DNA from 4 places in the Paenibacillus sp. FSL H7-0943 genome. Region 4 is predicted to be linked to each of the others. Evidence: predicted binding sites of a transcription regulator. Region 4 holds the regulator's gene; each other region holds the start of a gene.
What was found. Region 4 encodes Rex, which represses fermentation and respiration genes when NADH is low (regulators of the CRP and FNR family bind a similar motif). Its sites were predicted from a motif close to TTGTGAAATATTTCACAA; they were not measured.

Region 1 (7,823 bases), 2.0 Mb from region 4:
TCTATAAGCACTAATTTAGCATTCAAAGATTTCCGAGTGCGTTCGATCAGGTCCCGATATGAGGCTTCAAACTGCTCGGGAGTGGTTTCTTCACCAGAATCAAAACGCCGCCAAGTGTCATTAATTCCAATATAAATGGACACCCAAGTCGGCTTCAAATCCAGACAATCCTGATCCCAACGTCCCTGTAAATCAACAATACGGTTGCCACCAATACCACGGTTAAAAAAAGTAAGATTCTTCTCTGGATATAAATGCCCCAGTCGAGCGGCGACCATCATTGCATAACCTACTCCAAGTGATGAAGCGTCTTCATGATTACGCCCCCAGTCTGTTATGCTGTCCCCTTGAAACAGAATGACATCGTTTTGTTGAAATATCATAAATGAAATCCTCCTCTAACTACCTCTGTTAATATAACCCAATCTATTATATCAAATACAATGAATACAGCCTACTGTGAAACATCAATAATGCAAACATTTCACTAAAAAAACAATAACAAAAACCCCGCTCAGATTTGAGCAGGGTTTAGGGTTAAGCTATATTAGTAAGCTAGGCTGAACAATCCTTTAATGTGGGACAAGTAACGGATATTACTTGCTTCCTTCATTAGAGTTGCAGGCAAGCCTTTTAACGGAGTAGAACTTGCACCAACGATGGCAACACCGTCTTTACGGCCTAAGCTAGCAAGTGTACCAGAGTTGATTGGGCTAAAGCTTTCAAACGATTTATTTTTCAAGAAGGCATACAGATTGTATCCGATCAATTCACCCATTTGCCAAGCAATTTGCGCAGTTGGAGGGTAAGGACGTCCATCTTCTGCAAAGACCACCGCGCTGTCACCAGCAACGAATACATCTTTGTGGGAAGTGGATTGCAAGAATTCATTCACCGTTGCACGACCGCGGTTAACTTCAAGACCGGATTCGCCGATGAGTGGATTTCCTTGCACGCCACCAGTCCATACAAATGTGTTAGCAATAATTTTTTGACCGTCTTTCAAGTCAATCGCATTGCCTTCTACATTCGTAACAGGAAGACCTGTCAGGAATTGAACACCACGTTTCTCCAAGCTTGCTACAGCACGTTCGATTAATGCATCTGGCAATACTGGAAGGATTTTAGGACCTGCTTCAACGAGCATAAGCTTAATTTCTTTAGGATCAACGCCATATTTTTTAGTAAGTGTAGGCAATACATCCGCGATTTCACCAACAAGCTCAACACCTGTTAAGCCGCCGCCACCGATCAGGATGTTTGCATCTGCTTCATTTTTCGATTTCGCATATTCACGAATACGATCTTCAATATGTTGATGAATTTTGTTAGCATCTGCAGCTGATTTCAATACCATACTGTATTGTTCAAGCCCTGGAATGCCAAAATAAGCTGTAGTGCTGCCAAGACCTACAACAAGCGCATCATAAGTAAGTGTCACACCATCAGAAAGAACAATTTGTTTGTTCTCCACAGAAAATGAATTAACCTTCGCGATTTTCAGGTCAATATCTTTCCCTGCGAAAAGCTTAGTTAGAGGCATAGCTACAGCACCCTCTGCAACACTACCTGCTGCAAGACGATGCAATTCTGTAATGATTTGGTGTGTAGGATACTGATTAACTACAGTAATTTTAGCTTCATCTTTTTTGAGATATTTGCGTACGGTTAAGGCGCTTAGTAGACCACCATAACCTGCTCCTAGAATGACAATATGTTTAGACATGATGTTTCCTCCGTCCCTTACGTATAAGATATGAAAATGATTATTTCTGCTTACTGCGTTCTCCAGCAACTTGAAGGTATGCATTTACGAAACGGAAAAGCTTTTGCGCTTGTGGATCTTTCAACAACTTCATAAGACCAAAAAGACCAATAACTTCGTTACTTTCATTCGCACGATCTTTTGCTTCGATCACTGTAGCTGCCATATTCTTCGCGGAATGCACTACAGGTTCAGCAAGTTCTTTAATTGCACTTACCGTATCACTTTTCAAGACATCATCCGCTGCGACAGTTTGCACAAAGTCATAGGACTTTGTAAGCACGCCAACAAGCTCAGTTAATTTTGGCAACTGTTCCACCAAGACTGTTAATGATTCCTGAACTTCTGGTTTCAAGAGCTGCTCAAGAACATCCATTTGTTCCTTGCTAACAGCTACTTTTGGTGATTCTTGTTCAGGTTGTGTTTGAGTGATTGATTCTGACATATCCAAATCTCCTCTGCAATAAGCTTTGCTGCTTAATAGTAATAAAAAACATAAGAACTTTTAACGCCATATTTCTATTATAGCACTTATCAAGTTATAAATGTCACAAAGTTTTTGAATTTCCATAAAAATTTGTGATTTTTATTACATTATAATAAATTATTTAAATTACTAGTGTTAATTAAAACCGTTTGAGTGAATTAATGTACAAATTCATTCAGATTCTTCTCGGTTTTCAATAAAACATCCACAATGTCCATATTCTTCTCTGTTAGAAGTAACCTGAAATAAAGAGAACGCAGGAAGTTCTTTGTATTTATTCGATTAACGTACTGGCTGTGGCTTCTAGGCCAACTGCCACATTGCGCCAAGTTGAGAATCCAATCGGTTATAGACTGCTGTAAAAGTAAATGATGATCGATGATTGTAACTATAATAGTACCAATCCTTTCATCTTCTTCGTCCCTGAATATGTATTGATCGTTATAAAGCATCTTTTGAATAACTGCCAGAACCTCTTCCCGCACCGCGGCATCACTCTCCGAGCATAAAACCAGCTCATCCAAGGCGTCTGCGCCATGGGCTGCTGCGTGTGCCCAGCCTTCTTTTTCCATATAACCTCTTAAGTCCCGTTCTTCCTCATAATAACGAATCAAATCCTGCTTCACCTTTATAAATTCAGAGCTATCCAATATAGCCATTTCCCTATGCCTCTGGAGAATAAGAGCAACAACTAATACAGAAAATGTTCTTGTATACACCGTCAGATCTTCTTTATTCCCAATGTGATAAAAAAGATGCTGCTCGTCAAGAAGTATCCACAGCAGTTCACGAAGCTCCGCATCATTAAACCAATGTTTCTCATTAATCCATTTGTAGAATGTGGAATAAATCAATTCATCACGCAGTACAGGCTCGGGATCTCCTATATGCTCAAGCATCAACTTCACATAATCCTTTATGTCCTCTCCACTTCTAAGCTCGTAGTCATTCTCTTCGATTCTTTGCAAATCTATCATCAATTGTTCTCTACTATTAATCAATTTATCCACCCTTTCATCCACTGTGTTTCTACATATCCTAATATCCTAATTTATGTCCTATTTTTTGACAACAGGGTGTTCAAGATTAACTTCAATAAATTTTATCATTGACGAATTTTTTAAGCTGTGTTATTTTGAGTTAGTAACATTTAGTTAGTTCATTTACAAATATCAGGTGTTGATATTTTACAACCGAATACATACACAACGGAGGAATACTTATGAGCGCTTTTACAGACTTGATTCAGTCACGCAGATCCGCTATGAATTTTGTGGAAGGGGTTATCATCCCTCAGAATGAATTAGAGGAAATGTTCTCTTATGCCAGATTGGCACCCTCGGCCTATAATCTACAGCATACAAATTACAAAGTGATATCTAACGAGAGCTTAAAAGAAGAAATTCGCGAAGCAGCTTACGGCCAATATAAAATCCATACTGCTTCAGCAGTTATTGTAGTGCTGGGAGATAAGCATGCTTATCAGCAGGCTCCAGAAATCTATGGCGGGCTTAAAGCTTTAGGAGCGATGTCACAAGAGGAATATGATGAACAAATAGAGATGATTAACAATGCTTACATTGATAAGGATGCTTTTCAAAGAGATGAAGCAATACGTAATGCCTCTCTCTCTGCCATGCACTTTATGCTGATCGCCAAAGATAAAGGTTGGGATACCTGCCCGATGATCGGCTTCGATGCTGATGCTATCCAATCCACCTTGAATCTGCCGGATCATATGGTACCTGTTATGCTGATCACGATCGGCAAAGACAAAAAACATAAAATCAGACCCCGCGGCTACCGTAAGCCAGTCAACGAATTCGTTGAATTCATCTGATTATAGATACAGCAAAACGTTCCATCCGAGGCAAGTAGCGGGTGGAACGTTTTTTAATTGGAACTCATCATGAAGATAATGAACCGTGTGCCCGATATACAAGAGGGGCTCTACTTCGCATATTGTAAAATGGCAATCGCTGCTCGTTCCCGTCGTTCGGAGTCATCACAAATCAAAGCATCTTTCAAAATATTAAGCGCCTTAGAGAGCGTCTCCTCATCCAATTCCAGCGGACTATTCACTTCTTGTTCATTAGCAGAAACACCTGTAATCCACAGATCCAAGCGAGCGCTTGGTTTTGGACCCTTATATTGTACAACCGGTGCACTTTGGTTAAATAACTCCCGCACGCCTGCGTTTAGTTCAGAAATCGGCAGACTTTTCAACCACGTCACACCACGTCGATGGCATGTACCCTCGTCAACATTATCAGTAAACTCGTTGTAAAAATAATCTCCGAGGTCCCCGAGATGTACCCAATCTCCATCGGCCACCAGCACATAATCTCCATCTTGCATCGTATGTACAAATAGCTGAAGGGCTTGCAGATGTTGCATAAGCTCCAACTCACTATATTGGTATGTGCCAATCAATCGATCATGAAGTTCCTCTGTGCTTAGATTCTCCAGATCCCCTATTCCGGGGTAGCCGATACTCACATAATTATCCTCCAAAAATGTGCTGATCCGCTCAATCCCCAGTGGCTTCGATCCCATCCGAAACAGATTCATATGTCATTCCTCCAAATACTTAATAAAATGCTTGTAGTAGCCCTTGGATTTGGGAGTAACAAACCGTCCATCATTCGCAGAATCCTTCATTAGTTTATGAAGCTTCGGACCTCCAGTATAGGGATCTACTACGCTAGCCTTAAGTCGTGTCGCTTGGATTGCCTTCTGAGGACAAGAATAAACACAACGCATACATAATAAACAATTTTGACTGAAAACAATTCCTTCTACGCCGCTACTAATATTGGATGTTGGACAGTTTCTGACACATTTTAAGCATAGTGTGCAAGCGTCCGTTGTACGCAATCCTTTGGCGAAGTATTTTCCCCCTTGGTGTTCCTCACAATAATATACTGTTCTCAGAACCCGCTCCAACACAGGGTGAATCGGCAGATTTCGTGGTGTCCGGTTTACGATTTCCTCTGCAAACAATTCCACCTTACGCTGTGCGGCTTGATACAATTGCTTATTCAACCTGTCATTGTATTTGATATAAAAATTACATGGCATCGCCAAAATCGAATTGTGAAAGGGATTATATCCCTTCCCACGCAAAGAACGAAGCACCGTATTCGAAGCACCGTTATTGATATAGTGTGGAGAGGATGCCGTTTTGAATACAAATGCCGGGGTTCCATTACAATCAGGTAGCCCTTCTGCAAAACGTTCAACAAAACCGGAAGCGCCAAAGCCTAGAACCGGATGACCAATACCTATAAGATCATAGGCTTCATATTCTACAGAACGAGTGCCTTTAAAAACATCTTCCACTCTAAACAAATCTACATCTTGCCCTTTACTTCTTAGCCTTTCAGCAAATTGCTTAGCAATAATCTCCGTATTGCCCGTACCTGAGAAATAAAATATGGCCGTCTTTGCATTATGCATTCCATCCCCTCCCAGATCAAATATACCTCATTCCCGTCTGGGAAAGCTGTGAAGTTGAAGTGGGTTTTGGCTATTTCGGACTCAATTGCTCTTATTTCCATAATTCTGCTCATTTTGCTACACTAACGGACTCAGTTGCAGCTATTCGCTCAAATGCACTCCTTTTCTGCACAAATCATGGGCAATAAGAGCTATACAGTCCGAAACCTTCGCAAAATGAACCCATATGCTGTAATAGCTGCAATACGGTCCGATACGATCTAGATCGAGCAAAAGGGACCTGGTTTCGAGATGTAGGCTGCTAAGTTTGGGACGTAGACGGCTAGGTTGAGTAATAGGTAGCTAATTCCGCACGAAGTAGTTAAGTTGAGCTATAGATAGCTAATTCCGCACGAAGTAGTTAAGTTGAGCTATAGATAGCTAATTCCGCACGAAGTAGTTAAGTTGAGCTATAGATAGCTAATTTCGCACGGAGTAGATAAGTTGAGCCCCAGACAGCTAGTTTAAGCAATGGGCAGCACGTTTAGGATCAAATTTGGCAGGCGGTGTTCTTTTCACCAACTATTCGGACTCAGTTGCTCTTATTTCCATAATTCCGCTCATTTTGCCACACTATCGGACTCAGTTGCAGCTATTCGCTCAAATGCACTCCTTTTCTGCACAAATCATGGGCAATAAGAGCTATACAGTCCGAAACCTTCGCAAAATGAACCCATATGCTGTAATAGCTGCAATACGGTCCGCTACGATCTAGATCGAGCAAAAGGTAGCTGGTTTCGAGATGTAGGCTGCTAAGTTTGGGACGTAGACGGCTAGGTTGAGTAATAGGTAACTAATTTCGTGCACGGAGTAGATAGGTTGAGCTATAGGGAACTAATTCCGCACGGTGTAGATAGGTTGAGCTATAGGTAGCTAATTCCGCACGGTGTAGATAGGTTGAGCCATAGGTAGCTTATTCCGCACGAAGTAGTTAAGTTGAGCTATAGATAGCTAATTCCGCACGGAGTAGATAAGTTGAGCTATAGATAGCTAATTCCGCACGGAGTAGATAAGTTGAGCCCAAGACAGCTAGTTTAAGCAATGAGCAGCACGTCTAGGATCAAATTTGGCAGGCGATGTTCTTTTTAGCAACTGTCCGGACTCAGTTGCTATTTCCATAATTTCGCTCGTTTTATCACACTATCGGACTCAGTTGCAGCTATTCGCTCAAACCTACTCAAATACTGTACTTAACAAATCCTCAATCATGCGTCCTCACAGGAGTAATTAAAAAAAGTGTGGACGAAGATGCGTCCACAGGCAGGATCACCAGCGCCCTTTCTTTTCCCGCGAACCTGATTCTAAGCGTCTCACTATCGATCGCCCGAAGGATGTCCCTGAAATATTTTCCGTTAAAGGCTACTCGAAAATGATCACCTTCCAGATGCTCCAAAGGAATCTCTTCTTTTACATCCCCAATTTCTGCAGTCTTGGACACTAAACTTAGCGTATTAGAAGGAAGTACGCTGAGCATAACACTCTCACCAGCCAATATAGAAATACGTTCAACAACATGTAACAAACGGTCTTTCTTAACAATCACTTCGGAGAGGTACGCTTTTGGGATTAAATTATTGACAGAGGGATAAGTTCCTTCTAAAAGAGCAGACTGAACCCTCAATCCATTAGAAATAAATCTGATCTGCTTGGGGCCTATTTCTAAATCGGTGCTGCTGTCTGCATCATCGTTTAATATTTTCAAAAGATCCTCCAGGGTGCTGCCCGGGATTACAACATCTAAAGGAATTGCCCCGTAATCATCTACGCTTTCAACAACATGCTGGGCGAAGCGGATGCCATCAGTGGCGACTACACGAATATTATGCTTCTCTATTTGCAGCAAAACTCCTGTAAGCACAGGTCTGGTTTCCGATGAAGAGACCGCAAAAACCACTCTTTTAAATATTTGCTTCAGGAGAGTGTTCTTCATGCTTATCCTTTGAATGTTTGGATGATCTATGTATTGGATTCTTGGAAACTCTGCCACATCCATTCCACATAAACGAAATTGAGTGCTCCCTGATTGAATATTTAAAATCAATGACTCTTCGATTTCCAGCCTAATTAGTCCAG
Region 2 (7,823 bases), 290 kb from region 4:
ATTAGCTTCTTCGGGGTTAAACATAGACCATATTTATACAGCAAACAGTGGTTTTGAAGCGCTGGACTGCATTCGGATGGAGGAAATAGACCTGCTCGTGACTGATATTCAGATGGGCGCAATGAGCGGGATTGATCTAATGCAGCATGCAAAATTGGCCAAACCCTGGGTACAGACCATCGTGATTTCTGCACACGAGACGTTTCAATATGCGCAAATGGCCGTTAGGCTTGGAGCGAAGGATTATTTGATCAAACCTTTGAACAGTGAGCAATTTCTGGATTCGGTGCGAAATGTGCTGCTTAAGATGGGGAAACCATCACCAGAATTGGATATTTTCATGTCAGGTATTAACGAAAGCTTTCGGCTGGAAGAGCCGCTTCCGGAATACAGCAAGTTATTGAATGAGCTGCTCATTGAGCCTGAAGGTGTACTGTGTGATGCAGAACGCTTGCAAAAGCTGGATAACCTGAAGCTGCAAGGGCCGTATTTTTCCGTCTTAAAAATTAAGGTGCCTCTGGCTGGAACGAATCAGGAGAAGCACTACACCCTGCGGGACAGACGGCTTCTTTGTTATGCCGCGCTGAATATCGCCAAAGAGCTGATGGATCAGGAGTGGAACTCGACAGCCTTTTACGCAGAGGATGAAGAGATTACGATCATTATTCAGTGGGATGAAAAAAGCTATGAAGATTCGTCTGCCAGCCAAATTAATAGGCTAGATATCCTTGGCCGTAGTCTTCATTTTAATATTCAAAAATATCTGCACTTAAATGCAGTTATCGGCATCAGCCAGATTCTCAAGGGTCTTTCTTTTATGGCTGTATTGAACCGTCAAGCCTCCAAAGCCATTCTCTGGAATAATGAACACAATGACCATTATGTGTTTTACTACGGGGATTTTAATTGGAACAGCTACACAACCGATCCTTCAGTAGAAGAGCTTCATACACGCAGCAATCTGATTGTAGAGAAAGCGAGAGAGTATATTGACGAGAACTATGCGCAAAAAGGATTAACCATCCATGAAGTGGCTAAGAAAAACCATGTCAGCCCCAATTATTTGAGCTATCTGTTTAAGAAAAATACAGGTTACAACCTGTGGGAATATGTAATTAAGCTGCGGATGGAAGAAAGCCGGGAGATGATTTTGAACACAGATCTTCGCAGATACGAAATCGCCGAGCGCGTAGGTTATGAATCACCGGAGCATTTTAGTAAAATTTTCAAAAAATATTATGGGATTAGCCCCAGTGAATTGAAGAAGTAAAAACACATACTACTTCGGTAGATTTAGACATGTTCAGTACAACCCTCATTTTCTACAATTTAAGGTAGGAAGCATTTTGCGAAAAATGCTGAAAGAAAAATGGAATGAGGGAGCCTGATGAATCAAACCGCAGTTGTATCCGAAAATCCGCCGGCGCTGAAGGGTACACCTTACAAGCAAAACCGCTGGAAGAAAAACTTTTGGGGATATATGTTCCTCGTACCTGCTGTGATTATTTTTGTAATGTTCTTGTGGGTGCCAATTTTTAAAGGCTTGTTGTACAGCTTCTACCATGTTGATTTTGTAAAAGGGAATAGCTTTGTTGGTTTTGAGAACTATGCTAGAGCCCTTAGTGATCCGGATGTTTTGACCGCGTTAAAAAATACAGGGTATTACATGCTTCTATGTCTTATTATCGGGTTCTGGGTTCCGATTGCTTTTGCTATTATGATCTCGGAGCTGAGAAGGTTTGGGGGCTTTGTACGGGTAGCGGCTTACCTACCTTTTGTAATGCCTGGTGTGGTGCTATATGGACTCTGGAGATGGCTCTATGATCCTGTGGGCCCAATCAATGCAGTATTAAGCTCGCTTGGTGTGGACCAGGTTGCCTTCCTGACAGATACAAGGTGGTCGATGATTTCCCTTGTTTTTATGGAGACGTGGCAGCAGTTTGGATCAGGGATGTTAATATACTTGGCTGCTGTACTCAGCATTCCGCGGGATTGGTATGAAGCAGCTGAGATTGATGGGGCGGGTGTGTGGGCACGTATAAAGTACATCACATTGCCTTCGCTACGTAATTTGATCATTTTGATGTTTATATTACAGATTATCGGGACTTCACAAGGGTATCAGTCACAAATGGCGCTGCTTGATGGTGGACCGAATAATACTACGCTTACCTATGCGCTGCTGATCGTAAAATATGCTTTTACAAGACTCGATTATGGAACAGCGACTGCGCTTGGCATGCTAATGTTCATAGTCCTAGGTGGTTTGGGCATTTTACAGTTCAAGCTTAACAAGGAGGACAACTAAGATGAAGAGCGCAGATAGAGGCATACTCTCAGAACATGATTTGAAAAAAACAAGCAATAAGATCGTTTATGGCTTGATGTGCGTGGTTATTTTGATTATGGTGTTTAGCATGCTGTATCCGATTTGTATGACGTTATTTAACGGACTGAAATCGAATCAAGAGGTGAACTCATTCCCACCGCATTTTTTCCCGCAGGAATGGCACTTCAGCAACCTTAAAGAAGCGATGAACTACATTGATCTGCTGATGTTCCTTAAGAACACTATTTATATTTTTGTGGGGAATATGGTCGTGACACTAGTCGTATTGGGAATGTCTGCTTTCAGCATTTCTCGTATGAATGTTCCTTACAGAAAGGCAATTTATTTCTTTTTCCTGATGACATTGTTTATTCCGGCGACCAGCTACATGATTCCCAACTTTGTCAATCTAAAAGAGCTTGGATTACTGAATCAGTACGCTGCCTTTTGGCTGCCGGCTGGTGCGAATACATTCTATTTTCTACTCTTAAAGAACTTTTTTGATGGGATACATCCTGAAATTTTTGAAGCAGCGCGGATTGACGGCTCCTCTGAGCCGAGAAGCTTTTTCTCCATTGCAGTGCCATTGTCGGTTCCGATATTTGCTACGCTGGCGATCTTTATCTTTTCTACTGCATGGAATGACTGGTTCTGGCCATCTCTGGTTATGCACAGTGAAGAGAAATATACGCTCGCGACAGCAATCTATAAATACGTTATTAATGTAAAGGCACTTAATACGAATATTAAATTCGCTATCCTATTTATCGTATCGTTGCCGCCGATCCTTGTCTTCCTGATTTTCCAAAAGTTCATTATGCGTGGCGTCGCATTATCAGCAGTTAAGGGATAAGCGCAGATCGACCGATTTAGTCACGGATCGTAAACATGCACATGAAAGGAATATAAATGCACCTCGTTTGTAAACGATTTCTCTTTTATGATCGATATGTAAGATAACTATGAATTGAAAAGGGGAGTTTCAATGCGTAAGTACTCTAGCGTGCTACTAAGCCTCCTTGTGGCCGGATCATTGTTAACCGCATGCGGCGGTAACAACAATAACGGAAACACGACAGGAAACAAGGAAGGGGAAGCGACTACTGCGCCAACGAATGCTGCAACAGATAATGCTGGCAGTGCTACAGCAGCGCCAACTGATGATATCACACAAAGAAAAGTGACCATCAAAATTCACTATCCAACCCCTGACCTAACCGAAGTTAGAGCACAGGAAGATGACAAGATCAAACGTTTCCAAGAGGAGTATCCGAATGTTGAAATCGTCAAAGACGATTGGCAGTACAATGTAAGTGAAATCGGCATCAAAATGGCAGCGAATGAAGCTCCAACCTTCTTTAACACTTACGCTACAGAAGCAAAATTCCTAGTTGAAAAAGGCTGGGTAGCTGACATTACGGATCTGTGGAATAAATACGAATTTAAGGATCAAATTAACCCGGTTCTCCAAAACCAATTTATCATTGACGGAAAAGTATTCGGCGTAACTCAAAAGGGTTATGTAACAACCACAATGATCAACAAAAAAATGCTGGATGAAAAAGGCGTTGCTGTTCCATCTATGGATTGGACTTGGGATGATATGCTGAATACCGCGAAAGGCGTAGCTGATACCAAAAAAGGGATTTCCGGTATTGCTCCAATGGGTAAAGGGAATGAAGCAGGCTGGAACTGGACCAACTTCCTGTTCGAGGCTGGCGGTGAAATTCAGAAGATTGAAGGCGGTAAGGTTGTAGCTACTTTTAATTCTGAGGCTGGGATTAAAGCGCTGGATTTCTACAAGAAACTTAGATGGGAAGCAAATGCGATTCCTCAGGACTGGGCACTGGGCTGGGGTGATGCTGTAGGCGCATTCCAACAAAGTCGTACAGCAATGGTAATGGCTGGATCTGACGGTGTTATTGAGCAAGCGTTGAATCAAGGCGGTCTGAAACCAGAAGATGTACTTACGTATCCAATGCCTGCGATGGAAAAAGGCGGAAAACACACTGGGGTACTTGGTGGTGACTACCTTGTAATCAATCCAAATGCAACACCAGACGAGCAAGAAATGGCATTCCGTTATATTACATTTGATTACTTCTCCGATAAAGGTCTAGAAGCACTGGATGCGGTTCTGCAACAACGTACAACGGATGGCAAATACTTTATTCCGCCGCTCTTAGATTACTATTCTGCAGATTCTGACTTCGGCAAGAAAACAAAAGCTGTGTATGATAAATATACAAATGTATATCAATACAGCCCTGATATTTTAGGCTTGCTGGACGGTAAACCGGAAGCGCAATACAATACACAGGACTACTACGCAACCATGTCCAATGTAATTCAAGAGCTGTTCTCCAAAAAAGGAACAGATTCTAAGACACAGCTTGAAGCTGCTGCCAAAACAGTGCAAGAGAAATTCTTCGATACAATTAAAGTAGAATAGGCAAGGAAGGACAGAACCGGCTCCTTTAGGAGTCGGTTTTTTTATGTTTATATTATTGATATTTTTATAAATCAACCCAACGGATGGCTTCCGACTATTTTTTAGAGGGTCATGAGAAAAATAGAGTGTCAACAAAATTAGATTTGTATTTTTAAAATATTTTTGCGAGCGGAAAGGTAGAAAATGGGTATCGGTTCTTGTCTTTTTAAACATAAACTTTAGATTTAAGGAATAATACAGCATAAATAATGGTAAAAAACCTATAATATGATTGAATGAAAGCGCTTTGAAAACAAATCAAAAAAACTTTATACTTTGTGAAAGATTTCACTATACAAGGTGGAAATGATGTGATAAGATAAATGTGTAGAGAAAAACAACCTAAAAATTGACAGGAGGACGAGGGAGATGGCAGTTAAGAACGAAGTCGCCGCCCAAGTTAAACAAACTACCGCTGAAGAGTATATTCAGACTTTGGTGGATAAAGCGAAAAAAGCACATGAGGCATTCATGGCGCTGGATCAAGAGCAAGTTGACACAATCGTTCATGCAATGGCGTTGGCTGGACTCGACAAACATATGTACCTCGCTAAATTGGCTGTAGAAGAAACTGGCCGCGGGGTTTACGAAGACAAAATTACTAAAAACATCTTCTCGACAGAATATATCTGGCACGGAATTAAATACGATAAAACAGTAGGCGTTATTGAAGACAATGCTTATGAAAGCTTCCAAAAAATTGCTGAGCCCGTCGGAATTGTAATGGGTATCACACCGGTAACCAACCCTACATCCACCACGATGTTTAAAGCGTTGATTTCGATTAAGACACGGAACCCTATTATATTCGGTTTTCACCCATCTGCGCAAGAGTGTAGTGCAGCAGCTGCTAGAATTCTTCATGATGCGGCTGTAAAAGCTGGCGCACCTGAGAATTGTATCCAATGGATTGAAATGCCAACGATGGACAAAACAAACGCTTTGATGAACAACCCTGACGTTGCACTTATTCTTGCAACTGGCGGTTCTGCAATGGTAAAAGCAGCTTATAGCTGTGGTAAACCAGCTCTTGGCGTAGGTCCTGGTAACGTACCTGCATTCATCGAAAAGAGCGCGGATATCGATCAAGCCGTAACGGACATCATTCTTTCCAAAACATTTGATAATGGTATGATCTGTGCTTCCGAGCAAGCTGTTATTATCGAAGAACCAATCTTCGATCAAGTGAAAAAGAAAATGATCGCTAATGGCTGCTACTTTGTTAACAAAGAAGAAGCTGCCAAACTTACTAGCGGCGCTATGAACGTTGATAAATGTGCGGTTAATCCAGCAATCGTTGGACAATCCGCAGTGAAAATTGCTGAAATGTGCGGCATTCAAGTTCCTGCCGGCACTAAGATTCTGGTAGCAGAACTTGAAGGTGTAGGCACTAAATATCCATTGTCCGCTGAAAAATTGAGTCCTGTGCTTGCTTGCTACAAAGTTAAAAACGCAGATCAAGGTATTGAACGCGCAGCACAAGTTGTTGAATTTGGTGGTATGGGCCATAGTTCGGCTATCCACTCCAACAACGAAGAAGTAATCATGAAGTTCTCTAACCGTCTGCAAACAGGACGTATTCTCGTTAACTCGCCTTCCACTCATGGTGCGATCGGCGATATCTATAACACTAACATCCCTTCGTTGACGCTGGGCTGCGGATCTTATGGTCGTAACTCCGTGTCGCAAAACGTTACAGCAATCAATTTGATCAACGTGAAAAGGGTGAATCGTCGTACCGTGAATATGCAATGGTTTAAAGTACCTGACAAGATCTATTTCGAAAAAGGCGCTACTCAGTACCTGACCAAAATGCCTGATATCACACGTGTCGCAATTATCACTGACCCAATGATGGTTAAGCTTGGATATGTTGAGAGAGTTGAACATTACCTGCGTCAACGCCAAACTCCTGTAGCGATCGAAGTGTTCTCGGAAGTTGAACCAGATCCATCGACAACTACAGTTGAAAAAGGTACAGCAATGATGAACAGATTCCAACCGGACTGCATCATCGCACTTGGTGGTGGTTCCCCAATGGATGCTGCAAAAGGAATGTGGTTATTCTATGAACATCCAGACGCAGACTTTAATGGTCTGAAACAAAAATTCATGGATATCCGTAAACGGGTTTACAAATTCCCTAAACTTGGAAACAAAGCTAAGTTTGTAGCGATTCCAACTACTTCGGGTACAGGTTCGGAAGTAACATCTTTCGCAGTTATTACCGATAAAACAACTGAACAACACACTAAATATCCTTTGGCTGACTACGAGCTAACTCCAGACGTAGCTATCATTGATCCAGAGTTCGTATACAGCTTGCCAAAAACTGCTGTAGCTGATACAGGTATGGACGTATTGACACATGCCATCGAAGCTTATGTATCTGTTATGGCGAGTGACTACACGGATGGTCTGGCAATTAAAGCAATCCAATTGGTATTCCAATACCTTGAAAAATCGGCTCTTGAAGGCGACAGAGTTGCCCGTGAAAAAATGCATAACGCATCAACACTTGCTGGTATGGCCTTTGCTAATGCTTTCCTGGGTATTAACCACAGCTTGGCGCATAAATGGGGCGGTCAATATCACACTGCTCACGGTCGTACTAATGCGATCCTTATGCCACACGTTATTCGTTACAATGCTAAGAAACCTACGAAGTTCGCTTCGTTCCCTAAATATTCACACTTCGTAGCTGACGAGCGTTATGCAGAAATCGCCCGTATTCTGGGATTGCCAGCTCGCACAACTGAAGAAGGTGTAACTAGCCTGATCAATGCTATTCGCGACATGAACAAAAAACTGGGTATCGAAGAATCCTTCCAACAATTGGGCTTTGATCCTAAGGATTTTGAATCCCATGTAGATTACTTGGCTGACCGTGCATTTGAAGATCAATGTACAACTGCCAATCCTAAGCTGCCGCTGGTATCTGAACTCGCAGATGTATATCGTAATGCTTTCTACGGAAGATTTGATAATTAATATTTGGTTAAG
Region 3 (7,823 bases), 2.3 Mb from region 4:
CTTACCTTAATATGTGCTCATGTGAATCATGGATTTAGGCCGGAGTCAAAGGAAGAGGCAGAGCTCGTACGTGGTATGGCTGAAGAACTGGGACTGCCCTTTGAGTTTGCGGAATTCGATATTCCCTCCTTGGCTAAAGAGAGTGGACTTGGTCCTGAGGGTACTGCACGTGAGAAGCGGTACGAATTTCTGATTGATACGGCACACCGATATGGGGCGCGTTCTGTTGCTCTGGCTCATCATGCTGATGATCAGGCAGAAACTGTAGTTATGCGTCTATTACGCGGAAGTGGCTTATCTGGACTGTCGGGTATCAAGTGGAAAAGAACAGAAAAAAAGGTGGAACTCATTCGCCCATTCCTACGTATTAACAAAACAGCACTTTTAGGGTTATGCCAAAATGAAGGTTTCACTTATGCTGAGGATGCCACCAATCTGCTGACGAAATACAAGCGAAATGCCATTCGTTTGGAAGTTCTCCCTTTTCTGGAAAAGTATAATGGCAGAGTGAGGCAATCCCTCGTACAGCTTGCGGAAATTGCGGGAGCTGAAGATGAGTATATGGAGACGTCTGCGGCAAAATGCTTTGAAGAGCTAGTTTCGGAAGGGGATGGGAAATACACCTTTAACAGAGCTTCATTTGCTGCCATACCCTCCGCTTTACAACGGCGTTTGATTAAACTAATATTAAATTATCTGTCGGCGGATTTATCTGCCCTTGATTTCCCCAAGATCGAAACTGTACGTCGGGGAACGCTGCAGAGCTATCCCACCACCTGGAGCTTGGATTTGGGTGGAGGCCTGACTTGTGTGCGGCAATATGATAGTATCTTGTTCTCGTCCAAGCCCACGACGCCACAGGCAAGCTATACATATCGTCTGTTTTTACCGGACTCTGAGCTTAAATTGGAGGAAATAGGTAAGGTGATGTCGATGGCGGTACTGGAGAAAGAAAACTTTTTTGTACAGGGGGAGGATTATGGGAAGATGTCGGCTTGGTTTGACCGTGATGAACTGGTCTTTCCACTGACGATACGATCCCGATTGCCTGGAGATACCATAAGGATCATGGGATTAAACGGAAGCAAAAAGGTAAAAGATATTTATATTGATGATAAAATACCTGCTTCCGAACGGTCATTGATTCCCCTCGTTTGTGATGGTTTGGGCAATATCGTCTGGATTCCGGGCGTAAGACGCTCGATGCATGCCGCAGTAGGGCGGCACACGACCTCCGTACTTCTATTGTCTCTGGCAGAGCTGGATGACCACGAAGTCACGTAATGGTCGAAGTAAGTCTTTCATAGTATAACTTAGGAGGTTTCGCAAGTTGCAAAACGATATTCAAGAAGTATTGATCACCGAAGAGGAACTTCAGCAGAAAATTAAGGAACTCGGTCGAACACTGAGCGAAGAATACGCAGGTCGTACCCCTTTAGTAATTTGTGTACTAAAAGGTGCGTTTATATTTATGGCAGATTTGGTTAAAGCCATTACAGTACCTGTTGAGATGGATTTCATGGCAGTGTCCAGCTATGGAGCATCCACCAAGTCCTCTGGAGTAGTCAAAATTATTAAGGATTTGGATGTATCGGTAGAAGGCCGCGATATCTTGATCGTTGAAGATATTATTGACAGTGGTCTTACACTCAGCTATTTAATTGAGTTGCTCCGCAACCGGAATGCTGCTACTATCTCTGTGGTTACCTTGTTTGATAAACCATCAGGCCGCACTGTTAATCTTGAAGCCAGCTACACCGGCTTCGTGTTACCTGACGAATTTGTAGTAGGCTACGGATTGGATTATGCCGAGCGGTATCGGAACCTCCCATATGTTGGAGTACTGAAACCTGAGATTTATTCCAATTGAACTAAGGACTGCCTCGATCATACGGATCGGATACCCACAACTTCCTTTATTTGAGGTGTCCCAAGAGGCTATGGTACAATAACTTGAGTGTTGTGAGAGGAGGTAGGGGATGAATCGGTTCATCCGGAATTCTGGTTTTTATTTGATTTTATTTTTAGTCGTGGTGGGTATTGTCCAGTTTGTGAGCAATGGAAATGAAGCCGCCGATTTCCCTAGATACGACGAGTTACGGCAGGAGATCAAGAACAACAATGTGAAGGATTTGACGGTTCAGTTTGAGGGTAATGCCTTTCTGGTCACAGGCGAGTATAGAGAGCTGCCTGCCGATACTAAATCGAAAAGCTTCTCCACATATATTCCTCCTACAGATGCCGCTATCAATGAACTGATTCAAGCCAGTGATGTTAATGGGATTGAATTAACTCAGAAGAAAATGGAAGGTACCAGCATTTGGCTGACATTCCTTTCTTCAATTATCCCGCTGGTAATTATGTTCATCTTGTTCTTCTTCCTGTTTAACCAGGCGCAAGGTGGCGGCGGTAAAGTCATGAATTTCGGCAAGAGCAAGGCTCGGTTATATAATGAAGAGAAGAAGAAAATCAGCTTTGAGGATGTTGCAGGGGCGGACGAAGAGAAGCAAGAGCTTGTCGAAGTCGTTGAGTTCCTGAAAGATCCACGCAAATTTGCAGCTGTCGGCGCACGTATTCCTAAGGGCGTATTGCTTGTAGGTCCTCCGGGAACAGGTAAAACATTGCTTGCCCGTGCGGTAGCAGGTGAAGCTGGTGTACCTTTCTTTAGTATTTCCGGTTCTGACTTTGTGGAAATGTTCGTGGGTGTCGGTGCTTCTCGGGTACGTGATTTGTTCGAGAATGCTAAGAAGAATGCTCCATGTATTATCTTCATTGATGAAATTGATGCTGTGGGTCGTCAGCGTGGTGCCGGTCTTGGTGGCGGACATGACGAACGTGAACAGACGCTTAACCAATTGCTGGTTGAGATGGATGGATTCGGTGGTAACGAAGGCATTATTATTGTAGCGGCGACTAACCGCGCTGATATACTTGATCCGGCATTGCTTCGTCCAGGACGTTTTGACCGTCAAATTACGGTTGACCGTCCTGATGTGAAAGGTCGTGAAGCTGTACTTAAGGTTCACGCTCGTAACAAACCGCTTACGAAAGATGTAAGACTGGATGTTGTTGCTAAACGCACAACCGGATTCACAGGTGCTGATCTGGAGAATCTGCTGAATGAGGCAGCTTTGCTAGCTGCACGTCGTAACCGTAAAGATATTTCCATGATTGAAGTGGATGAAGCTATTGACCGTGTTATCGTAGGTACTGAGAAACGCAGCCGTGTGATCAGTGACCGCGAGAAACGTATTGTAGCTTATCATGAAGCAGGCCATACTATTGCAGGTTACTTCCTTGAGCACGCCGATATGGTGCATAAAGTTACTATTATCCCACGCGGACGTGCAGGCGGATATGTTATTATGCTTCCGAAGGAAGATCGGATGATCGTTACCAAGCAGGAGCTTTTGGATAAGGTTACTGGATTACTTGGTGGACGTGTTGCTGAAGAATTGTTTATTGGTGAGATCGGTACGGGTGCATACAGTGACTTCCAACAGGCTACGCGCATCGTGCGTGCCATGATTATGGAGTACGGTATGAGCGATAAGCTTGGACCTATGCAGTTCGGATCTTCTCAAGGTCAAGTATTCTTGGGTCGTGATATTGGGCATGAACAGAATTACAGTGACTCCATTGCTTATGAGATTGATCAGGAAATGCAGAACTTTATTACTTCGAGTTACGAACGTTGTAAAGATCTGTTGATCAAACACTCCAAAGAAATGCACTTGATTGCCAATACATTACTTGAGAAAGAAACACTTGAGCTTGATCAGATCACACAACTGATTGAACAAGGATTCCTTTCCGAGGATGGTAAACCAGAGGGTGGCGAAGGTGTTGCCCATGAAGTTGGCGAGCCTGTCATCGACAATATCGGTGATGTGCGAGTTCGCATTCAAGGCAAGCCTGAGGATGAACAGTCCACACTTCCTGACCTGTCGAAGGATATCCCGAATAACCCTGATTCTGAGGGTAATGACGGTTCCGGTGATGACAACAAAGGTGGGGGCACTAGCCTTACCTAATTGGGTCCACCATTCATATGATGTAAATTTATCCGGAGAACGTAACTGTTCTCCGGATTTTTTATTTTAATTTTTAAGGGATTCTATGCCTTAAAGCCTGTCCAGTTACATTGACAGAGGCTGGAACGTTGTGTACATTAGTGATTAATATTACTTACTATTTATATCAGCATGTTCATTTTTTCACCATGATGGCGCATGCCATTTGATAACATCATGTCGGCGAAAAGCCGCGAGGATTTAAGGGGGAGAACAATCGGTGGAAGCTCTGGCGCTTGAGCGCAAGCAGGAACAGAATCGAGAACTTCGTATACGTCTTGAACAGCTTAAAAAGGAACGAAACGCAATCATTTTAGCTCATTATTATCAACGTGATGAAATTCAGGAGGTTGCCGATTTCCGGGGCGACTCTTTTTTACTCGCTCAGAAGGCTGCAGAGACAGATGCAGAAGTTATTGTATTCTGCGGTGTTCATTTCATGGGGGAAAGTGCAAAAATTCTAGCCCCGAACAAAACCGTCCTTATTCCTGATGAACGTGCAGGCTGTCCAATGGCAGATATGGTCAATGTAGACGGTTTGCGTAAGCTAAAAGCTCAACATCCAAATGCTAAAGTAGTCACTTATATCAACTCGTCCGCCGAGATTAAAGCAGAAACCGATATTTGTTGTACCTCTGCTAATGCTGTGAAAGTAATCGAATCCCTTGACGCCGAAGAGATTATTTGGGTCCCAGATAAGAATCTTGGTCAATATGTACAAGATCAGACGGGCAAGAAGCTGATTATTTGGGAAGGCTATTGCAACACTCACGACATGTTGACCGTCAAAGATGTAGTAGAAATGAGAGCAAAATATCCAGATGCGGAATTTGTAGTTCATCCAGAGTGTCGTCCTGAAGTAGTCGCCATGGGTGACTATGTAGGCAGCACTACATCAATTCTGGAGTATTGCCGGAAATCGGATCGTAAGCAATTTATCGTTGGAACGGAAGATGGTACCGGATATCAGCTTCGTAAGGATAGTCCAGATAAAGAATTCCATTTTGCTACCAAATTTCTTGTTTGTCCTAATATGAAAGTTAATAATCTAAAAAAACTGGTGAAATGCCTGGAGACGATGAAGCCACAAATCTATGTACCGCCTGCTGTCGCCGACAAAGCCAGAACATCCCTAGAGCGCATGCTACAAGTCCGGTAGCATGCGCTACTCTTTCGTTGAAACAGGTGAAAAGCGGTCATGATTCCACAATATTTGGTTGATTTTGATCTTCGGGATATTCCTACGGTAAAGACAGATTGTATTGTTATTGGTTCAGGGATTGCCGGGTTATTCACAGCTATTAAAGCCAGTGAAGATCGGCGTGTCATAATGATCACAAAGAAATCAGTAATGGAAAGTAATACTCGCTATGCACAGGGGGGGATCGCAGCTGTTATAGCTGAGGATGATTCCCCTGCTTACCACCGGCAGGATACCTTAATGGCCGGAGCAGGTCTTTGCTCCTCAACAGCTGTCGATGCACTTGTTAATGAAGGGCCGGAAGGCGTTCATGAGTTAATTCGCTTAGGAACTCTGTTTGATAAGGAAGATGGGGTACTGGCTTTGACTCAGGAAGGTGCACACAGCCACCGCCGTATTTTGCATGCTAATGGGGATGCTACAGGTTATGAGATTGTTCGTGCATTGGCGGAACAGGTAGCCGAACATGAGAATATTGAGGTCTGGGATGATCATTATGTTATCGATCTCATCACTGAAGGTGGAGAATGTGTAGGCGCATTATTGCAACGGCCCGGTGGTGGAAGGTTGTTCCTGCAAGGGGATGCGACCATTTTGTGCTCTGGTGGAGCAGGACAATTATATCGATACACTACCAACCCAGAAGTAGCTACAGGAGATGGTGTAGCGATCGCCTATCGCGCTGGGGCTCATATACGAGATATGGAATTTATTCAATTTCATCCTACAGCACTTAGTTACCCGGGAGCTCCTAGATTTTTAATCTCCGAAGCTGTGCGTGGGGAAGGAGCAGTCTTGCGCAATATTAATGGAGAACGGTTCATGGAACGTTATCATGACCTGCTTGAGCTAGCTCCGCGGGATATTGTAGCACGAGCTATTGTAAGTGAAATGGAACATACTAAATCAACGTTCGTTTATTTGGATATTACACATGAATCTCCAGAGATGGTGAAGCATCGGTTTCCCACAATATATGAGACATGTATGGGCTATGGACTGGATATTACAAGTGATTGGATTCCAGTGGCTCCCGCTGCGCATTATATGATGGGGGGGATTAAGACCGATCTGAATGGAGAGAGCACCATCCCACGTCTGTTTGCTTGCGGAGAGGTTTCCTCCACAGGCCTGCATGGCGCTAACCGTTTAGCTAGTAATTCATTATCTGAGGCCATTGTATTCGGACAGCGTATTATTGATCGGATTCATGAGCTTTCCCCGCTGGACCGTGATGTTTTATCGGTTAACAGTAACGAGGGACGTGTAGATTCGCCAACTCAAGCTATTGTGGAACGTCGTTTGAAGCTACAGAAGGTAATGGTTCGATATGCCGGACTACGTCGTAACGAAGAGATGTTACTTAAAGGACTAGATGAATTAAAACGACAGCTTCCAATATTTGGATTAGCATTGTCCAAACGTGAGGAATATGAATTTGCTAATATGCTGACCTGCTGTTTGCTTGTGACAGAGTCTGCTCTGGCACGGGAAGAGAGCCGTGGGGCGCATTACCGTGAGGATTATCCGCAGCGGGATGATGATCAGTGGCGTAAGCACCTGCTTCAAATTCGCGAACTGGGAATAGTGGAGGAATTAAGCGATGATGTTTAATGGTTACAATGAAGAGCTAGTACAATCCATCAAGGCCTGGTTGCGGGAAGATGTTGGTTCCGGAGATGTAACCACGCAGATGACGATTCCAGTGGGCCATGAGTCCAAAGGGATTATTCATGCCAAGGAAGACGGTATAATTTGTGGCATTCCAATTGCAGAGCTGGTCTTTGAAATTGTGGATCCGGCACTTAGTTTTACAGCCCTTGTCGAAGAAGGCCAAGCTGTAACTAAAGGGACAGTAATTATTGAGGTTGAGGGCAGCACACATGCAATTCTAACAGGTGAGCGGCTTGCGCTTAACTTGATGCAGCGTCTTTCGGGTGTGGCATCACGTACAGCTTCTTTCGTGCAGGTGCTGGAGGGATTACCGACTCGTCTAGTAGACACACGTAAGACTACACCAGGTCACCGGATGCTAGAGAAATATGCTGTTCGTATTGGTGGAGGCTTTAATCACCGTTTTGGCTTATATGATGCAGTTATGATCAAGGATAATCATATCAAGGGCGCGGGTGGTATTCGGCAGGCTGTAGGTCGTGCCCGGAAGAACATCCCGCATACCATGAGCATCGAAGTGGAGACCGAGAATTTAGAGCAAGTCGAAGAGGCGCTGGCAGCAGGTGCTGATATTATAATGCTCGATAACATGTCTAACGATATGATGAAGCAAGCCGTGGCTAGGATTAAATCGAAAGCTCCGCATGTTAAGACAGAGGCTTCTGGCAATGTATCGTTAGAAACCTTACGCGGGATTGCTGAAACGGGTGTGGATGTGATTTCTGTCGGGCGCCTTACGTACTCCTTCTCCAGTCTGGATATCAGTCTAGACCTTAATGCCAAGAAGGAAGGGCCTTTGTCATGATGCTTGCTGTCGATATCGGTAATACCAATATTGTTCTCGGTGTATATAGAAAACGCGAATTGCTGCATCA
Region 4 (7,823 bases):
CTCACGCATCATATAAATTGCTGCCTCATTCATAACACTTTCGAGCTGAGCACCGGAGAAACCATAGGCTTCTTCGGAAATTTTATCGAGGTTCACATTGGCATGAAGCGGCTTATTTTTGGCATGTAATTCGAGAATCGATCTGCGGCCTTTTTTATCAGGCATGTCCACTTGAATATGACGGTCAAACCGGCCAGGACGCAGCAATGCTGAATCAAGCATTTCTTTACGGTTAGTGGCTGCTACCAGTAGAATGCGTGGTGTTTCGTTGTTATAGATCCCGTCCATCTCAGTCAACAGCTGATTCAAGGTCTGATCATATTCTCGCTGCTGTCCGCCCTCACGCTTACCGCCAATTACGTCAATTTCATCTATGAAAATAATAGCGCTTTGCTTGTTTTCCTTAAGGGCGCGGGTACGGGCATCCTTAAACAAATCGCGGATACGGCCGGCACCGACACCTACGTACATTTCTACAAACTCACTGCCTGATGCTGCCACAAATACAGAGTTCGTATAATGTGCTGCTGCTCTAGCCATAAGGGTCTTACCTGTTCCTGGAGGGCCTGTAAGCAGAATCCCTTTCAAAGGCCGAATCCCGAATTTGCTGATTTCCTCATGCCGGATCAAAAAATCCAACGCTTCACGAAGCTCCTGTTTTGCATTGTCTTGCCCGCCAATTTCTTCAAAAGTAAGCTTTGAAGGTCCATCCTTCTTGCGTTTCTTCCCGGCACCTGCATTTACCGCAAGTCCGCCTCTTAAATGAGCAATGATAAGTAAAGCCGTGAGCATCCCAGCAGCAATTACAATCGGGAATATATTAATGCCTAGAAAAGCCATAAAAATAAACAAGACAGGAACAAATCCGATTAGAATTTCTTTAAGGTATTTAGGCATTATTCCATACCCCCAATGTCGCAGGTTTTCGCGGCAAAATAATAAATTTGCTTTCTTTTCCATTACTCAAGCTTACATAGACATTATTGTCGTCAATTTCTGTTGAGGCTATCACATTTTTATATTGCGGATATTGCGCTTTGAGTCCATCAAGTTCTGTGGGTATAAGTGTATATTTACGGCTCTCCATGGCTTCAGCTACAGAGAACATCGCTTTATCCCAGTATTCATCCAGCAGTTCACTGGAGTTCTGTTCTACATCAAGTTTTAGTGTACGTCCATCAATCATCGATTTTCCTTCTTGGGAGACGTACTGAACCAGCTCACGTAATTTCGTGCCTGGCTGGAGATCAAGTTTCAAAGTGACCTCATTGCGGTTAATACTGATATGAGAATTATTGACGCCCTCATATTGAGATACAATCTTCTGAAGTGGTTCCTGCATTGCAAACTGACGATACAAAAAGAAGCCACCAAACAATAGAGTAGCCGACAGTAGAGACGTTATCAGCACAGGTACAAGACGTAATTTCAAGAAACGTCCTCCTCTCAAAGATGACAAAATATAAAGCTCATTATAATAATTTATAGCTACTTGAGAGCTCATCAGAGAGACTGAAGTCTCTTATTGCTGTTCTAATTACAAGTAGTAGTATATCACAGGTGTATATACTAATTTCAAAATAAATGTGAATATATTTAAAATTTAATTTTTTAAATATTTCCATCAATACCAAATAAATTCCTCACTTTCGACAAAATCGGCCTTGATTTTTAATCAATCGGCCTATTTTCGTATGTGAATTTAAGGGAATATTCGGTGATAACCACCCATTCAGTATATCACTTAGTATATCACTTTTGTACATCAAATAAATGTAAACAAGCGAACTTATAATAAGTTCGCTTGTTTACTATGCCACCCTTAATTTCCTTATGTTCAGCTTAACTTTTAGGTAAACTGTAACCTTCGCCCATTCGGGACCCATCCGAAAAGCGATAAAATTGATAATAATACCGACCGCTTTGTTTATAAAAAAGCTGCCAAGCATACTCTCCGTTATATACTCCCGGCAGCAAGCGTTCAATCGTTATGTCCGGAAGATCAGCTTTGATAATGCCGCGTATTTGGGCTTCCGAGGTTCCTTTACTTAGTTCCTCAGCAAACACTGCGTCGTCGCCTTCAGCAAATTTTCCATCTACCGTAAAGCGGACCCAGACCATAAGAGCAGTCCCGGCTTCATTTTTCCCTGTTAATACCCAGTACACTGCATTTTCATCCCAAACCGATTTTTGTGCTTTGGTTACCTCTGTTAGACCCGCTCTGGTTTTGGCAACATCCTTAGCGATATCACGCTCGTTCCATTGATCTTTCATAATATAGGCATAGAACTGGATAAGTCCAAACCCCAGGAGCAGAATCAGAACTGACCCCAGGAGGATCCATTTTTTCCTTTTCTTCAAGGTACAGCTCCCTTTCTAGTAATATATCTTTTTTGATTATATAACACACCTGCGTGTTTATCCAAAATTTCATAATTTTCTAGCTTTCTCAGCCTTAAAAATGCACAAAAGGCCGCAACTTTTGCTAAAAGCAAAAAGTCGCAGCCTATTAATTATTCGTTATTCTCCAGACTTAACGCTTCAATAAACCTTCGAAGACTTCTTGCGCTTTACGCCGGATAGCTTCCTCATCCAGGGTTAAGCATTGTCCATGCTTGATGACCTGTTTACCATTCACCCACACATGCTCAACATCCTTAGCGCTAGCAGAGTAAACTGCATGAGACAACAGATCTGTGTGTGGCAGCAAATGCGGCTGATCGATATCAATAGCAATGAAATCAGCTTTCATCCCTACAGCAAGTCTGCCTACATTATTTAAAAAGATGGACTGCGCGCCATATTCTGTAGCCATACGCAGAGCTTCTGGAGCAGGGACAGCCGTTGGATCACCGCTGACACCCTTATGAATGAGAGCTGCAAGCCGCATCTCTTCAAACATATCCAAGTTATTGTTGCTTGCCGCGCCATCCGTGCCAAGAGACACCTTCACACCAGCTTTTAGAAGATCAGTAACCCGAGCCACTCCGCTAGCCAGCTTCAAATTACTGCCCGGATTATGAGATACACCCACATTATGGCGAGCCAAGATCTCAATCTCTTCATCATTTAAATGAACACCATGTGCAACTATCGAGGGACGTGTGAACATTCCAAGCTTCTCTAAGTGAGCTACAGGACGCAACCCGTAATCCGCCACATTTTGTTCCACTTCACGTTTCGTTTCGGACATATGCGTATGCATCGGTAAATCCAGATCATGCGCTGCCTGCACGAACTTAACCAGGAAGTCAGGAGGGCAAGTATAAGGGGCGTGTGGCGAGATCATAGTAGTAATTCTACCGTCAGCCTTTCCATGCCAGTTACGGGCAAAAGAAATCGCTTCCGCAAGCTTGTGATTCTGTACATCCTCTGGACATAACCCGATCACACCACGCATCAATACGGAACGGATACCTGATAACTCAGCTACCTCGGCTACTCGGTCCATATGATCATACATATCGAGGAAGGTCGTAGTTCCACCCTTCAGCATTTCCAATACAGATAAGGAGGTTCCCCAGTATACATCATCACCGGTGAACTTTTCCTCCATTGGCCACATCTTCTCCTGAAGCCACACTTGTAGCGCTAAATCATCTCCATATCCACGCAGCAAAGACATCGCCGCATGACCGTGTGTGTTTACAAGTCCAGGCATGAACAGCAGACGGCTGCCATCAACCACTTGCACTCCAGCTTCCATCTGAGGCTCTTCTTTTCCTATGTAAGTGATTAAATCATCTTCAATAGTCATATATCCACTCAGAACCGGCTCATCCGTTCCCGGAGTCAGAAAATACCCGCCCTTAATTATCGTTTTATTGTTGTTCATGTTCACTTTCTTCCTTTCCATCCCGCAAGTAATAAGCAAGACTTTGCAGATCAGTTGTAAAATCAGCTGCATGCACCCGGATATTCGGTGGTGTCTTCAGAATCACAGGGGCAAAGTTCAAAATCGCTTCAATCCCAGAAGAAATGAGGATATCTGCTACATTTTGAGCTTCTGAATCAGGTACGGTAATAATGGCAATGCGAATACCTTGCTCACGAATTGTGCTGCCTAGTTCATCCATCGGTTGCACAGTAAGGGAGTTGATCTTACGTCCAACCTTAGGAGCGTACGAATCAAATATAGCCGTGATTTTCATAGTATCTTTGAGATATGCATTGTAATTAGACAAGGCATGTCCGAGATTACCTGCTCCAACTAAAGCTACATTAAGCTGTTGATCCAGCTTCAGGATATGACGGATTTTCTCAATAAGATACGTTACATCATAGCCGATACCTTTTCTGCCGAAGTCACCAAAATATGCTAAATCCTTACGAATCTGTGCGGGATTAAGATCAAGCTTTTGTCCAAGTTCCTGAGAGGAAACTGTTAATATTTCGCGATTCTGGAGATCATTCAAAAAACGCAAGTACACAGGCAGTCTGCGAACAACGGCTTCTGATATTTTATCCGATTTCATATTTTTCCTCCTAAAAATAGTAATGTTCTTGTGAAAATCCATATTCAAACGTCTACCTCTCCTTATTAAGGACGGTACTGTAACACACCGCCCTTAAGGATAAGGAGGAGCTAAACTGAAGACGAGCGTTTTAAGAAGCGCCACCATCCTCTAGCCATTCCGCTATGCGGGGGACCATTTGATCAGTAAGCATATGCTCCATTTTGGGACCAGGCAATGAATAAAGGAAATACTTCCCGTAATGAGATTCAATAACCCTTGTATCATAAACAATAACTATTCCGCGATCCTGCGCCGTGCGAACCAGTCTTCCGAATCCCTGCTTAAAACGAATAACCGCTTGAGGAACAGATAATTTCATGAACGGATTCTTCTTCTGGGCCTGCAATAACTCCGACTTCGCTTCCGCCAACGGGTGATTCGGTGGTTGAAACGGAAGTCTCACGATGGCCAGGCAAGTCAGTGCTTCACCTGGAATATCTACACCTTCCCAGAAGCTGCTCGTCCCCAGCAATACGGATGCTGCACTGTCCTGAAAGCGCCGGATCAGCTTGCTCCGGCTGCCACCTTCCACGCCTTGACCAAGCACCGTAATCTCTTGTGAGGCCAAAGCCTCTTTAAGCGGATCATATACCTGACGCAGCATTTTATAAGAAGTAAACAGAACCAGCATCCGCCCACGTGTTGTTTTAGCAGCTTCCGATAATGACTGTACGAGTGTATCGACAAATCGAGCATCGCCCACACTCCCCTTCACACTAGGAAAATCACGCGGTATAACTAGCAGTGCCTGCTCGCGATACTTAAAGGGAGATGGAAGGAGTGAGGTCATTAGACGTCCCTCTTCTACAGCTTCGTTAAGTCCGAGATTATCAATCATAAATTGAAAAGATTTATCTACAGATAGCGTCGCCGAGGTAAGCACGATGCTTTTTTTCTTATCGAAGAACAACTCTTTAAGCTGGCTGCTAACATCCACAGGGACGGCATACAGCTGTAGTGATTTGCTGCGGTAATTTCCATTTGCCTCCAGCCAATATACTACATTATCGTCATTCAGCCCCATAAAGAATCTTACTTGCTCACGTATGGAAGCCAAATCTTTAAATAAACCGCTAATATCAGTAACAAGGCTGTCTGCTGAGGATTGGCTTTCCTGGTCACGCATCTCGTTAAGCATTTTATCACCCTTACGGATGATGTCGCTTAACGTCAGATTCATAGTGTTCTCTAGCGCAACCAATTCATCCCAATCCTTCGGCTTACGGGCGGGAAGCAACCGCATAACCAGTTGTCCCGCTTCTCCTGCCCCTGCATCACTGCGTTCCGGCAATAGGCTGAACAGCTTGTCGCTGAGTGCATCCCAGGTTTCTTTGACAGTAAGCAGATCCGGGTAGATCCGATCGATGACTCCGCTCCATTCTGAAGCCTCTTCACTGCCTGACGACTGTAATATCTGACGCAGAGCAGGAAGCTGTCCGTTTCGGCTATCTTTATACAGTCGCGATAACGTGTGTGCCACAGTGAAATGCTTCATATGCATGCCAAGATGTTTACCAGCCACATCTTCTAAATGATGTGCTTCATCAATGACAAGATGCTCGTAAGCCGGAAGCAGCTGGTGCCCAGCCTTAACATCTGCGAATAGCTTGGAGTGGTTCGTAATAACCACGTCAGCAATCCCAGCTTCATGCTTGGCCCTATGATAATAACATTTGCGGAACCAAGGACAAGAACGGCCCAGACAGGAATCGGTATCGCTTGCCACCGTCTCCCAGAAGTCACCGCCCCGGCCGCTTAAATTCAGCTCTTCATCATCCCCTGATTCACTTTGAGTGAGCCATACAATCATCTGAGCTGCAGTAAGCGCATCTTCCCTTGGGCTTATAAAGTCCTTTTTATTAATTTTATGCTCAAACTTACGCAGACACAAATAATGCCCTCTTCCCTTAAAAATAGCAGCTTTAAACGGAAAAGGAACTACCTGCGTTAACAAAGGGATATCCCGCTCGCGCAATTGGTCCTGCAGATTAATGGTATGAGTGCTGACCATGACTTTTTCATTGGTGCGAACGCTTTGATATATGGCAGGCAACAAATAACCGAGCGATTTACCGGTTCCTGTGCCCGCTTCGATCAGTAGGTGTTTGTCTTCGGCAAGTGCCGTCATCACCTCATTGATCATAATATCCTGAGCTTCCCGGCTTTCATACTGCGGTAATGTGTCTTTAAGTCGTTTGGTTACTTCGTCCATATAATCAGTAAAAGATAAATTCGCTAGCGGATTCTCAGCATGCTCATCTCTAGGTGGCGCTAACTCCGTCCAATCTCCTACTGCAAGCGCTAATTGACGATAGAAAGTCAGATCACCTTCGGGCTGTAGCGTCTCCGCTTCCCGCTCTCGCAGAAGACCATCAAAGTACCAGCCCAGATCACTATCCTCTTCGGTAAACAGCTCACAGAGTCTCTGGATCGTAAGCAGCGGCAGCTCGTAGAGCTCCTCAAGACATTTCAACAGCACTAAAGCAGTCGCAAGTGCATCACTATCTGCCTGATGCGGACGATCATGTGTCACTCCAAAATGAGCACTGACAGAGCCTAGTTGATAAGATGTGAGCGAAGGAAAGCAAATTTTCAGAAAATCAATCGTATCCAAAATCCGCCCTTGAAATGGCAAATAACCACAACGATCTAAAGCATTTTGTAAAAAATGGAAGTCGAAAGCGACATTATGCCCTACAAGCACAACATCATCCAAGAGCGGAACAAGCTCCATCATCATCTCATCCAGCTCAGGCGCATCCTTAACATCATCTTCGGTAATCCCCGTCAGACCTGTTATAAAAGGAGGAATCGGCGTTCCGGGCTTGACATAGGAACCATATACCCGGGAGATGGACCGGTCTTCTTCTATAATTGCAAGGCCAACCTGGATAATTTCACCCACGGATTGGGTTCCTGTTGTTTCAAAATCAAGCACGGCAAATTTCATTATAATTCTATTCCCTTTCAATTGAGACTCTTAATCAGCATAACAGAAGTTGCGAAAAAAGGCGATGCACACCACTGGTTCAGGGGATGCATCGCTTGAATGGAAATTTCCAAAACAGTTATTCTTTTACAAAAGGGAAACCAGCTGATTTCCAAAATGCAGCTTCCCTCCACGACGGCGGCATACCTCTAAGTTAACGTTTGGTTCCGGAAGCGCAGGGTCATGCTGCAAAGCAAGATCAAACAATTCCTGCGCTTCATTGAAACGTTCCTGTGAGGCTCGTATGCAGCCTAAAGCATTATAAACCATGGCTTTCAGCTTGGTTTCCCGTATCAAGCCCAGCATATGGTTCAGAT

Region 1: NSQ55_RS11500 (DUF1641 domain-containing protein) is a predicted target of Rex. The motif match lies at 2,343-2,360, and genes of this name have one in related genera.
Region 2: adhE (bifunctional acetaldehyde-CoA/alcohol dehydrogenase) is a predicted target of Rex. The motif match lies at 5,097-5,114, and genes of this name have one in related genera.
Region 3: nadA (quinolinate synthase NadA) is a predicted target of Rex. The motif match lies at 4,206-4,223, and genes of this name have one in related genera.

What each region holds. Positions count from the first base shown of each region.
Region 1 is NZ_CP150148.1:2,683,846-2,691,668, reverse strand. It holds gene NSQ55_RS11510 (SGNH/GDSL hydrolase family protein) at 1-383, opposite strand, end outside; gene NSQ55_RS11505 (NAD(P)/FAD-dependent oxidoreductase) at 548-1,726, opposite strand; gene NSQ55_RS11500 (DUF1641 domain-containing protein) at 1,767-2,210, opposite strand; gene NSQ55_RS11495 (DUF2785 domain-containing protein) at 2,411-3,253, opposite strand; gene NSQ55_RS11490 (nitroreductase family protein) at 3,475-4,092, shown strand; gene NSQ55_RS11485 (hypothetical protein) at 4,203-4,823, opposite strand; gene NSQ55_RS11480 (EFR1 family ferrodoxin) at 4,827-5,711, opposite strand; gene dnaN (DNA polymerase III subunit beta) at 6,952-7,823, opposite strand, start outside.
Region 2 is NZ_CP150148.1:4,924,565-4,932,387, reverse strand. It holds gene NSQ55_RS21680 (response regulator) at 1-1,270, shown strand, start outside; gene NSQ55_RS21675 (sugar ABC transporter permease) at 1,388-2,308, shown strand; gene NSQ55_RS21670 (carbohydrate ABC transporter permease) at 2,310-3,182, shown strand; gene NSQ55_RS21665 (extracellular solute-binding protein) at 3,315-4,781, shown strand; gene adhE (bifunctional acetaldehyde-CoA/alcohol dehydrogenase) at 5,190-7,811, shown strand.
Region 3 is NZ_CP150148.1:70,714-78,536, forward strand. It holds gene tilS (tRNA lysidine(34) synthetase TilS) at 1-1,284, shown strand, start outside; gene hpt (hypoxanthine phosphoribosyltransferase) at 1,331-1,870, shown strand; gene ftsH (ATP-dependent zinc metalloprotease FtsH) at 1,980-4,034, shown strand; gene nadA (quinolinate synthase NadA) at 4,294-5,232, shown strand; gene nadB (L-aspartate oxidase) at 5,272-6,888, shown strand; gene nadC (carboxylating nicotinate-nucleotide diphosphorylase) at 6,878-7,753, shown strand; gene NSQ55_RS00360 (type III pantothenate kinase) at 7,750-7,823, shown strand, end outside.
Region 4 is NZ_CP150148.1:4,635,008-4,642,830, forward strand. It holds gene NSQ55_RS20285 (AAA family ATPase) at 1-897, opposite strand, end outside; gene NSQ55_RS20290 (hypothetical protein) at 890-1,432, opposite strand; gene NSQ55_RS20295 (DUF5590 domain-containing protein) at 1,843-2,361, opposite strand; gene NSQ55_RS20300 (amidohydrolase) at 2,534-3,835, opposite strand; gene NSQ55_RS20305 (redox-sensing transcriptional repressor Rex) at 3,822-4,475, opposite strand; gene dinG (ATP-dependent DNA helicase DinG) at 4,606-7,467, opposite strand; gene NSQ55_RS20315 (hypothetical protein) at 7,594-7,823, opposite strand, start outside.